DNA from 2 places in the Xenorhabdus ishibashii genome. Region 1 is predicted to be linked to the other one. Evidence: predicted binding sites of a transcription regulator. Region 1 holds the regulator's gene; the other holds the start of a gene.
The links. The regulator sigma-54, encoded in region 1, starts transcription at its own class of promoters, with help from an activator protein. The targets are predictions, from matches to a motif close to GTTGGCACANNTTTCGCTNT.
Positions count from the first base shown of each region.

Region 2: glnA (glutamate--ammonia ligase) is a predicted target of sigma-54. The motif match lies at 1,555-1,574, and genes of this name have one in related genera.

Region 1 is NZ_NJAK01000001.1:2,204,764-2,210,633, forward strand. Features, by position in the region: gene ptsN (PTS IIA-like nitrogen regulatory protein PtsN) at 1-333, opposite strand, end outside; gene hpf (ribosome hibernation promoting factor) at 511-798, opposite strand; gene rpoN (RNA polymerase factor sigma-54) at 837-2,276, opposite strand; gene lptB (LPS export ABC transporter ATP-binding protein) at 2,346-3,071, opposite strand; gene lptA (lipopolysaccharide ABC transporter substrate-binding protein LptA) at 3,078-3,626, opposite strand; gene lptC (LPS export ABC transporter periplasmic protein LptC) at 3,607-4,200, opposite strand; gene kdsC (3-deoxy-manno-octulosonate-8-phosphatase KdsC) at 4,219-4,782, opposite strand; gene kdsD (arabinose-5-phosphate isomerase KdsD) at 4,820-5,788, opposite strand; gene Xish_RS10460 (calcium/sodium antiporter) at 5,824-5,870, opposite strand, start outside.
Region 2 is NZ_NJAK01000001.1:1,849,803-1,855,672, reverse strand. Features, by position in the region: gene typA (ribosome-dependent GTPase TypA) at 1-1,204, opposite strand, end outside; gene glnA (glutamate--ammonia ligase) at 1,702-3,111, shown strand; gene glnL (nitrogen regulation protein NR(II)) at 3,320-4,363, shown strand; gene glnG (nitrogen regulation protein NR(I)) at 4,384-5,811, shown strand; partial or broken gene Xish_RS18925 (transposase) at 5,822-5,870, opposite strand, start outside.

The sequences.
Region 1 (5,870 bases):
CAATAAAGCAAACAGCAAGTCAACAGGTTGATTATCGATAGCGTCAAAGGTAATGGGTTGTTCCAGGTGCAAAAATACTCCAACGGCATTATCCGAACACTCTTTATTCAATTTGCCGTGAGGGATCGCAATCCCGCTGCCAATTCCTGTTGTGCCTACTTTTTCGCGCGAAAGAATAGCCTCAAATACGGTATTTTCCGGCACGCCAAGCTGTTTTGATGCCAGCTCACTGATAATCTCTAAGGCGCGCTTTTTACTCGAACAAGGTACATTGTTGCGTGTACATTCGGATGAAAGCACTGAGCTTAGTGGTAAATCTGTTTCGTTGTTCATTTCTTTATTCACTTAGGGCCTTGTTATACCGGATGCCTGATGAGGCATCCGGTATTAATGCACTGCGCTAAAACCGTTCTACAGATCGCACTAAGTACATAGCACTATAGGGCGTTATAGAAGGTGTTATAGATAGAACAGTGATAATTTTATGACAGCCCCGTTGCCTAAAAGCGATTAATGTTGTCTCAATTTACTTTTGTGTTTGGTCAATTGACGCGCTAGCTTATCTACTAAGATATCAATTGCTGCATACATGTCTTCATGTTCTGAGCTGGCATGCAACTCACCGCCATTAACATACACCGTAGCTTCGGCGATCCTTTGCACCTTTTCCACTCGGAGGATGACCTGAATGAGGTTAATCTTATCGAAATATTGATTCAATTTGCTGCATTTAGTGTTCACAATGTTGCGAAGTGCATCTGTGATTTCAATATTGTGGCCTGTAACATTGAGTTGCATGTTTTTGAGTTGCATAGTGTTTTCCTTCTCTGTGTTGTTCAAACCAGTTTTTTACGTTGGTTTGAAGGCGGGATGGATAACGACTCTCTATATTTTGCGACAGTCCGGCGAGCCACTTGAATACCTTGCTCAGCGAGTATACTGGTCAATTTACTGTCACTCAGTGGCTTGGACGGGTTTTCTGCCGCGACCAGTTTTTTCACCAGAGCACGTATTGCAGTAGAAGAGGCTTCACCGCCACTGTCGGTGTTTACGTGACTGGAGAAAAAATATTTAAGCTCAAAAATCCCGCGTGAACTATACAGGTACTTCTGGGTCGTCACGCGGGAAATGGTGGATTCATGCATGTCAACCTGATAGGCAATATCAGCCAGTACCATAGGTTTCATGTGTTCCTCACCATACTCAAAAAAATCTTGTTGCCGTTCAACAATACAGCGGGCAACTTTCAGCAATGTTTCATTACGGCTTTCGAGGCTCTTGAGCAGCCATTTGGCCTCTTGCAAGTTATTGCGTATGAACAGGCTGTCACTCTCATTGTTGGCTCGTTGCCCCAGTGCTGCGTAGTGTTGGTTGATACGCAGACGGGGAATGCTATCGGTATTTAGCCTGACTTGCCAGCTTCCATTTTCTTTCTGTACCAATATATCTGGAATAACATATTCGGATTCACCGGTATTAACGACCAGACCAGGTTTTGGTTCCAGTGAGTGAATGATATCAATTGCCGCTTTCAGGGTACTCTCTTTTAATTTGCTCTGACGTAATAAATTACGGAAGTCTCGGTTACCCAGTAGTTCCAGATAGTTGCTGACAATAAGTTTGGCATCATTCAGATAAGGTGTTTCTGGCGGCAGCATAGAAAGCTGAATAAGCAAGCATTCACGTAAGTCACGAGCAGCAACGCCGATTGGATCAAAATGTTGTATGCGTTTGAGGACGGTTTCGACCTCTGCCAACGTCAGCTCATCATCACCAATGCTGGTCAGGATCTCTTCGATGGAAATCGTCAGGTATCCGGTGTCATCAATGGCATCAATGATTGCAGTGGCAATGGCAGCATCCGTTTCAGTAAATGGCGTCAATCTTGCTTGCCACGTGAGGTAATCTTGCAGGGTTTGAGTGGTTTCTCCCTGATAGATGGGGAAATCATCAGTGCTATAATCACTGTGAGTTCCTGAAGGTGTGCCAGCGGTGTAAATTTCATCCCAACTGGCATCCAGTGGTAGCTCTTCCGGCATATCCTTCTGTTCAAGTGCTTCACGGGTATCCATAATTTCAGTGTCAGCATCAGAAAGCGCTTGATTCTCCACCTCCTGATGTATGTCATCCTGTTCAAGCAGCGGGTTGGTTTCCAAAGCTTGCTGAATCTCTTGCTGAAGCTCAAGCGTAGATAGTTGCAACAAACGGATGGCTTGCTGGAGCTGTGGCGTCATCGTCAATTGCTGACTGAGCCTGAGTTGCAAACTTTGCTTCATAGCGTTACCACTTTCTCCTTAATCGAGCTTGAATAGTTCCTTGAATCGCACCTGATAGAAGGATAAGAGTTAAAGGCGGAAACCTTCACCCAAATAGACGCGTTTGACCTGCTCGTTATTCAGGATGTCATTTGGGGAACCGTGGGCAATTAAATGACCTTGGCTGACGATATAGGCACGTTCACAGACATCCAGTGTTTCACGGACATTGTGGTCAGTAATGAGTACACCCAGCCCGTAATCCCGCAGGTGTTGGATGATCTTTTTAATATCCAGTACGGAAATGGGGTCAACGCCGGCAAAAGGTTCATCCAACAGGATGAATTTGGGATTGGCAGCCAGTGCACGGGCAATTTCCACACGACGGCGTTCACCACCGGAAAGTGATTGTCCAAGGTTATCACGCAGGTGAGAGATGTGAAATTCCTCCATCAACTCTTCTGCACGCTCTTTTCTCTGTTCTTGAGTCAGGTCTTTGCGGATTTCCAGTACCGCCATCAAATTGTCGAATACACTCAAACGACGGAAGATGGAAGCTTCCTGAGGCAGGTAACCTATCCCACGGCGTGCACGCTCATGCAGGGGCAGCAGGCTGATATCTTCTTCGTCAATGGTGATAGAACCAGCATCACGTGGAACAATGCCAACCACCATATAGAAAGTCGTCGTTTTACCTGCCCCGTTAGGACCAAGTAAGCCAACAATCTCCCCTGATTTCACGTTTAAGCTGACGTTCTCAACAACCTTGCGGCCTTTATAGGCTTTCGCCAGATTTTCTGCGTTTAGTATTGCCATCGGTCGTTATTTACCCTTTTTCTGAGCGTCAGCGCCGTTAACACCTGAGCCTTTTTCTTGTAGCTGGGCAGGTAACAGGACGGTAGTGACATGTTTACCTTTATCGCTAAAGGCTTCCATTTGTTGTTCTGGTACCAGATAAGTGATTTTATCGCCTTTGATATTGCTGTCTAGCTGTTCAAGATAGGCGTTTCCCGTTAGGGTGACCAGTTCTTTATCCATCTCATAGCGCATCTTTGATGCATGGCCTTTGAGGGGCTTACCATCATCTTGCAATTGGTAAAAAGTGGCAGGATTACCGAATGCTTCAATAACTGTCTTGTCAGAATTCCCTTCCGGGCGGGTAACAACGACTTTATCAGCATGAATGTCGATAGTGCCTTGTTTTACGATGACATTATCCGTAAATGTGGCAATGTTTCCGGTTAAATCCAGTGACTGCCTTTCTGAGTCAATGGTAATGGGTTTTTTTGTATCATCTTTTAAGGCCAGTACGGGCAGGCTGACAGCAAAAAGTGTACTGGCAATAACGGAATTACGGATTAGGTTGTTCATGTGGAATCTCATATTGAGTGGTCACCTTTTCAATCAGTTCAGCAGTTTTGTTTCGCAGATTGCCACGCATTTTCATGCCAACAGATTTAAGACCGACACCGATAAGAGTGACTCGGTCATCGGATGCGACGTCCTGGGTTGTCAGATTGACGATCGCATTGTCTGTTGTGATCCGCTGCAATTGTGACGCATCGTTCAGGCTATCCACTTGGACATCCCCGTACAAATAGAGCATTTTATCTTGGGTCAGCTTGGCCTTATTGGCGCGTACTGTCCATGTCGCTATCGGGGTTCCAGGGTTGCCATTAGGGTCAAATGTTGTCAATACAGGATTGGTAAACCAAGTCAGTTTGGCTTCCGTATAGTTTTGAACATCGTCAGCAACCAGCTTGTAAGTAAGCTTACCTGCCGGATCATAAACAAAAGTGATGGCTTCCTGTGTTTGATAAGTCGGATAACCATCATCCACAATTGCTGATGAGGTATCATCATTTACATTCGATAAATTCCAGCCGATCAGCGCAAGCGCGATCAGTGCCAATATTGCGATCAGCCAGGATTGAATTTTGCTCATTCTTTTTTCAATTTTAATTTATATGGATAACCCTTTGGCATCTTCGAGTTTATTCTGCGCGAAGAGCACCAAATCACAAAGTTCCCTGACTGCACCACGACCGCCGGCAATCTGAGTCACATAATCTGCTTTTGGCAACAGTAATGGATGGGCATCAGCAACTGCAACAGATAATCCAACTTGTGCCATGACAGGCCAGTCAATAAGGTCATCACCAATATAGGCGACTTGTTCTGGCTGCAACGCTAGTTTATCCAACAGTTCCTTATACGCCAAAACCTTATCGTGTTGTCCTTGGTAAAGATGTGTAATACCTAAGGTTTTTGCCCGATTTTCCAGCAATTTTGCGTTACGCCCAGTAATGATAGCAACTTCAATACCGGAGGTGATTAAGCAACGGATGCCATAACCATCACGAACGTTAAAGGCTTTCAGTTCTTCGCCTGCATTGCCCATGTAGATAAGTCCATCAGACATCACGCCATCAACATCACAAATCAAGAGATGGATTTGACGGGCTTTTTCGATAATTGATTTGTTAACTGGGCCATAACAGGTGTCCAGGTACTCTTTTTGACTCATTAAGAAATTCTCTTAAGATTGATGTTATGTTTATGTTTTAAACAACACCGGCCTGCAAAAGATCGTGCATGTGTAGTACTCCCAGTAATTTGTCATCTTCTGTGACCAATAGTGAGGTAATGTGGCGTAATTGCATTAGGTTTAAGGCATCAACCGCTAGTGCATTGGGTTTGATACGAATACCGCCGGCAGTCATGACATCAGAAATTTTTGCATTGTTTAAATCGATACCCATATCGAAAACACGGCGCAAATCGCCATCGGTAAAAATACCACGGATCTGCATGTCATCATCACAAATAACCGTCATGCCCAATTTTTTGCGGGTGATTTCCACCAAAGCCTCGCGCAGAGTCGCTGTACGGGGAACGCGGGGAATGTCATTACCCGTGGTCATTAAATCACTGACCAGTAGCAAAAGTTTGCGTCCGAGTGCTCCACCAGGATGGGAAAGGGCGAAGTCTTCAGCCGTAAAGCCACGGGCTTGCAAGAGTGCAAGAGCTAATGCATCTCCCATAACGAGTGTGGCGGTGGTGCTGGTCGTAGGGGCTAACCCCAATGGGCAGGCTTCTTGCGGCACTTTGATACACAGGTGAATATCTGCGGCTTTGCCCATGTTGCTGTTGCGATTATTTGTCATGCAGATGAGCGGGACTTTTTGTCGCTTGAGTACGGGAATTAACGCCAGAATTTCATTTGATTCACCGGAATTGGAAATAGCCAACACGATGTCTTTTGCTGTTACCATACCAAGATCGCCGTGGCTGGCTTCGCCAGGATGGACAAAGAACGAAGGTGTACCGGTGCTGGCAAATGTCGCAGCGATTTTCCGCCCAATATGACCGGATTTCCCCATCCCCATCACAATGATTTTTCCTTCACAACTAAACATTAATTCGCAGGCTTGGCTGAAATCGTCATTAATGTATTGCTCCAGGCCAACCAGCCCTTCAAGTTCAATATGTAATACTTGCTTACCTGCTTGCTGAAAATCGATTTTAGGCATTTTTACTTCCCACTCTTTTCCCATTCAATCGGCAATTACTCAGTACCGTAATAATTAGAAACAAAAAGTACGACAAAATAAG
Region 2 (5,870 bases), 350 kb from region 1:
CGAAAGGCTCCTGCTTACGACCATCCATTTCACGGAAAATCACTTTTGGACGGGAAACTCCCATTTCGAAACCTTCACGGCGCATGTTTTCGATCAGAACGGACAAGTGCAGCTCACCACGGCCTGATACACGGAATGCGTCTGGATCTTCAGTCTCTTCAACACGCAGTGCAACGTTATGAACCAGTTCTTTTTTCAGACGATCCAAGATCTGGCGAGAAGTCACATACTTACCTTCACGACCACAGAACGGTGAAGTATTGACACAGAAGTACATGCTTACAGTCGGCTCATCAACGGCCAATGCTGGCAACGCTTCAACCGCATTGACTTCACACAGGGTATCAGAGATGTTCAGCTCACCCAGACCGGTAATGGCGATGATATCACCAGCTTCCGCTTTATCAGACTCAATACGCTCCAAGCCCAGATGGCTAAAGACCTTACCCACTTTACCGTTGCGAGTTTTACCTTCGCTGTCGATGATAGTGATGTTTTGGTTCGGTTTTACCATACCACGCTTAATGCGGCCGATACCGATAACCCCAACGTAGTTGTTGTAATCCAACTGCGAAATTTGCATCTGGAATGGGCCGTCAAGGTCAACCTTAGGCGGTTCAACATGCTCAACGATTGCCTGATACAGCGGAGTCATGTCTTCAGCCATCTCGGTATGATCGTTACCAGCAACCCCCATCAGTGCAGAAGCATAAATGATTGGGAAATCTAACTGCTCATCGGTTGCACCGAGATTCACGAACAAGTCAAATACTTGATCCACAACCCAGTCAGGGCGAGCGCCAGGACGGTCAACTTTGTTGATCACCACAATAGGCTTCAGGCCGTGAGCAAACGCTTTTTGGGTTACAAAGCGAGTCTGTGGCATTGGGCCATCCATCGCATCAACCAGCAGCAGGACACTGTCTACCATTGACATTACACGTTCAACTTCACCACCAAAATCGGCATGGCCTGGGGTGTCTACGATATTGATACGATAGTCATTCCATTTGATGGCAGTGTTCTTTGCAAGGATGGTAATACCACGCTCTTTTTCCAGATCATTGGAATCCATCACACGCTCAGTTGTTGCAGCACGCTCCCCAAAGGTACCGGACTGTTGCAGGAGTTTATCAACCAGCGTGGTTTTGCCATGGTCGACGTGAGCGATGATGGCGATATTTCTTAAGTTATTAATTGACAAGTATTTTTACCGTTTTAGCTATTTGAGGACATATTACATGCATGCAGCGTGGCAGAACGCCGCTACAACATCTAACGCAAAAATGCTGCTATTTTACACGTTATGGCTACAGAGTGAAATAAATGTGAGATGTATCACCTTAGAAGGTGGTATTGAATCGTCACAATTGAGCAATATATTTATCGGCACCCCAGTTGGCGCCCTGAATAGCACTATAATAGTGCAATGGTGGGGTCATCATTCACTATTTTAGTGCAAAAATATCGAAAATTCCGCTTTTCCCTTATATGGATTTTTCTTTCCCCATTGCTATCTACCTTTATCATACTGATATTAAATATTTTTAAAATATTGGCACACTTTTCGCATTAATCTTGGCAAGAGTGATTTCATAAGCGTTATCCATACAAAGATCCACAATCACCCTAAACTTTAAGATAAAACAGCCTGTTTCTTGCCCTGTTTTATCAGGCCGACGTAAACCCAGGAGAACCAGTATGTCCGCTGAACATGTTTTGTCCATGATTGAAGAACATCAGGTGAAGTTTATTGACTTACGCTTTACTGACACTAAAGGTAAAGAACAACATATCACCATCCCTGCCCACCAAGTTGATGAAGATTTCTTTGAAGATGGCAAAATGTTTGACGGCTCATCGATTGGTGGCTGGAAAGGTATCAATGAATCTGACATGGTGTTAATGCCAGATCCAAGTACTGCGATGCTTGATCCCTTCTTTAATGATGCAACCCTGATCCTGCGCTGCGATATTCTAGAGCCTGGCACTATGCAAGGTTATAGCCGTGATCCTCGCTCCATTGCGAAACGCGCAGAAGATTTCCTGCGTGCAAGCGATATTGCTGATACCGTTTTATTTGGCCCAGAACCCGAATTCTTCCTGTTCGATGACATCCGTTTCGGCAATTCTATCGCTGGCTCTTACTACCATATTGATGATACGGAAGCGGCCTGGAACAGCGGCACACGCTATGAAGGCGGTAACAAAGGCCATCGTCCTGGTATTAAAGGGGGATATTTCCCTGTTCCTCCTGTGGATTCTTCCCAAGATCTGCGTTCAGCCATGTGCCTGACCATGGAAAAAATGGGGTTGGTAGTTGAAGCTCACCACCATGAGGTCGCCACTGCCGGACAAAACGAAGTTGCCACCCGCTTTAATACCATGACCAAAAAAGCGGATGAAACCCAGATTTATAAATATGTGGTCCATAACGTTGCCCATAAATTTGGCAAAACCGCTACATTTATGCCAAAACCGTTGGTGGGCGATAACGGCTCAGGTATGCACTGCCATATGTCACTGTCCAAAAATGGCACTAACCTGTTTGCGGGTGACAAATACGGTGGGCTGTCCGAAATGGCACTTTACTATATCGGCGGTGTCATCAAACACGCTCGTGCGTTAAATGCCTTTACCAACCCAACCACTAACTCGTACAAACGTCTGGTACCTGGTTTTGAAGCACCGGTTATGCTGGCGTATTCTGCCCGTAACCGTTCTGCTTCTATCCGTATTCCCGTGGTCGCCAGCGCCAAAGCTCGCCGTATTGAAGTGCGCTTCCCTGATCCCGCAGCGAACCCTTATCTGGCCTTCTCTGCCCTGTTGATGGCAGGCCTTGATGGCATCATCAACAAAATTCATCCAGGTGATGCAATGGATAAGAACTTGTATGACCTGCCCGCAGAAGAAGCCCAAGAGATCCCAACTGTGGCCTCTTCTTTGGAAGAAGCACTGGCCGCATTGGATGCAGACCGCGAATTCCTGACACGCGGTGGTGTTTTCACTGACGACACGATTGATGCTTATATCAATTTATTGAATGGGGAAATTGAACGTGTCCGCATGACACCACATCCACTGGAGTTTGAACTGTATTACAGTGTGTAGTGCTTTATCGGGTAATGCCCAGAACGTGAGGGCATTACTATTGCTTTTTTTGTTGCCGTGAAACTTTTGGCCCATCCCTGGATGGGCTTTTTTCCCTTGCATATACACAATTGTATTACCCATAAGGATGTATGCTGAGCGGAAGGATTGATCAAACTATGCTTAAATAAGCTACAATGCACCAAAAAAGTGCAGGAACTGAATGACAATGGTTAGTTTGCCCAAAGCAGAACAGATTCTCGACTCACAGATAAACAACGTTTTGGTGCTGGATAATGATTTGATCATTCGCTACGCCAATCATTCTGCTATGCAACTTCTGGCACAAAGTTCCCGTAAATTATTTGGCACGCCTCTGCCTATCCTGTTTAGCTATATTTCGCTGGATACGGAGTTGATGCGTTCCAGTTTGATCAACGGTCATGGTTTTACCGATAACGAAGTCATATTGGTGATTAATAATCACTCTCATGTGATGTCGCTCAGTGCCCAACCAATTTCCGAGCAGTTTATTTTGCTGGAACTGGCGCCTATGGACAGTCAGCGCCGGCTAAGCCAAGAGCAGATCCAACAAGCACAGCAGGTAGCTGCGCGGGAATTGGTTCGGGGGCTGGCACATGAAATCAAAAACCCGCTGGGGGGATTACGGGGAGCCGCACAATTACTTGCCAAGGCACTGCCGAATCCGTCCTTGCGGGAATATACTCAGGTGATCATTGAGCAGGCAGACAGGCTGCGTAACCTTGTTGATCGATTGTTGGGACCACAGCATCCTGGCTGCCAAACCCGCCAGAGCATTCACCATGTAGTCGAACGGGTTTATCAATTGGTCTCGCTGGAAATGCCTGCCAATGTCACGCTGATCAAAGATTATGATCCGAGCTTGCCTGAACTGGCGCACTATCCTGACCAAATAGAGCAAGTATTACTGAATATCACCCGCAATGCCCTACAGGCACTAGGGGAAAAGGGAGGAGTTATCACCCTGAGAACGCGAACAGCGTTCCAGATTACTTTACAGGGTGAACGCTACCGATTAGCAGCCCGAATTGATATTAAAGATGACGGGCCAGGCATTCATCCCAATATTCAGGATACGCTTTTTTACCCGATGGTTAGCGGGTATGAAGGAGGGACTGGACTTGGCTTATCTATAGCACGTAATCTTATCGACCAACATGCTGGCAAAATTGAATTTACCAGTTGGCCAGGGCATACGGAATTTTCCATTTACCTGCCGATCAAGAAATAACCGTTAAGTAGGGGGTAACCATGCAACGAGGAAAAGTGTGGATCGTTGATGATGACAGTTCTATCCGCTGGGTACTTGAACGGGCGCTGAATGGCGCAGGGATGGAGTGTATCAGTTTTGAAAATGCCGATGCCGTATTGACTGCACTAGGACAAAGTAATCCAGAAGTTATTCTGTCAGATATCCGCATGCCCGGATTGGACGGACTTAGTTTACTCAACCAAATAAAGCAGAACTACCCACAGCTTCCGGTCATCATTATGACTGCCCATTCTGATCTGGATGCCGCTGTCAGTGCCTATCAACACGGTGCATTCGATTATCTGCCAAAACCTTTCGATATTGATGAAACTGTTGCGCTGGTTGAACGGGCACTGAGTCATTATCGGGAACAGCATCAATCAGCCGCAAATCCGCAGTTGCCGGTATCAGTTTCAGATATGATTGGAGAAGCCCCTGCCATGCAGGAGGTATACCGGATTATCGGCCGCCTTTCCCGCTCTTCCATCAGCGTGTTAATCAATGGCGAATCCGGCACAGGAAAAGAGCTGGTTGCCCATGCCCTTCACCGCCACAGTCCACGCGCCTCAGCACCATTTATTGCCCTGAATATGGCGGCAATCCCGAAAGATTTGATCGAATCTGAACTGTTTGGTCACGAAAAAGGCGCGTTCACAGGTGCAAATCAAGTACGTCATGGTCGTTTTGAACAAGCTAATGGTGGCTCACTGTTTTTGGATGAAATTGGTGATATGCCGCTGGATATCCAAACTCGCCTGCTGCGAGTACTGGCCGAAGGACAATTCTATCGCGTCGGGGGCTATGCACCCGTGAAAGTGAATGTTCGTATCATCGCTGCCACTCACCAGAACCTTGAGCAACGCGTTGCAGAAGGTAAATTCAGGGAAGACCTCTACCATCGCCTGAATGTGATCCGTGTTCAATTACCACCTTTGCGGGACAGAGTGGAAGATATTCCTCGTCTGGCACACCATTTCCTGCAACAAACCGCCAAAGAATTAGGCGTTGAAGCCAAAGTGCTGCATCCTGATACTGAACTCGCCCTGATGCGCCTGCCGTGGTCGGGCAATGTCCGCCAGTTGGAAAACGTCTGCCGCTGGCTGACCGTGATGGCAGCAAGCAAAGAGGTACTGGTACAAGATCTACCCGCTGACCTGATTGGCAACCAACCGACCGGACAGACAGGGAACGCCTCTATTTCTCGCTCCACACTACCTGAAAACTGGTCACAACTGCTGGCTGAATGGGCACAACATGCCTTAAAAGAGGGAAAAACTGATCTCCTTGCCGATGCCTTACCATTGCTGGAACGCACTCTGCTTAATTGCGCATTGGAATATACCAATGGACATAAACAGGAAGCCGCCCGTTTGCTGGGTTGGGGAAGAAATACGATAACGCGGAAATTGAAGGAACTGGGGTTATAACAAGTTTCACAATACTACCGATGTCACAATAAAGAGAACCCGTTATATCTTTTGCTAAT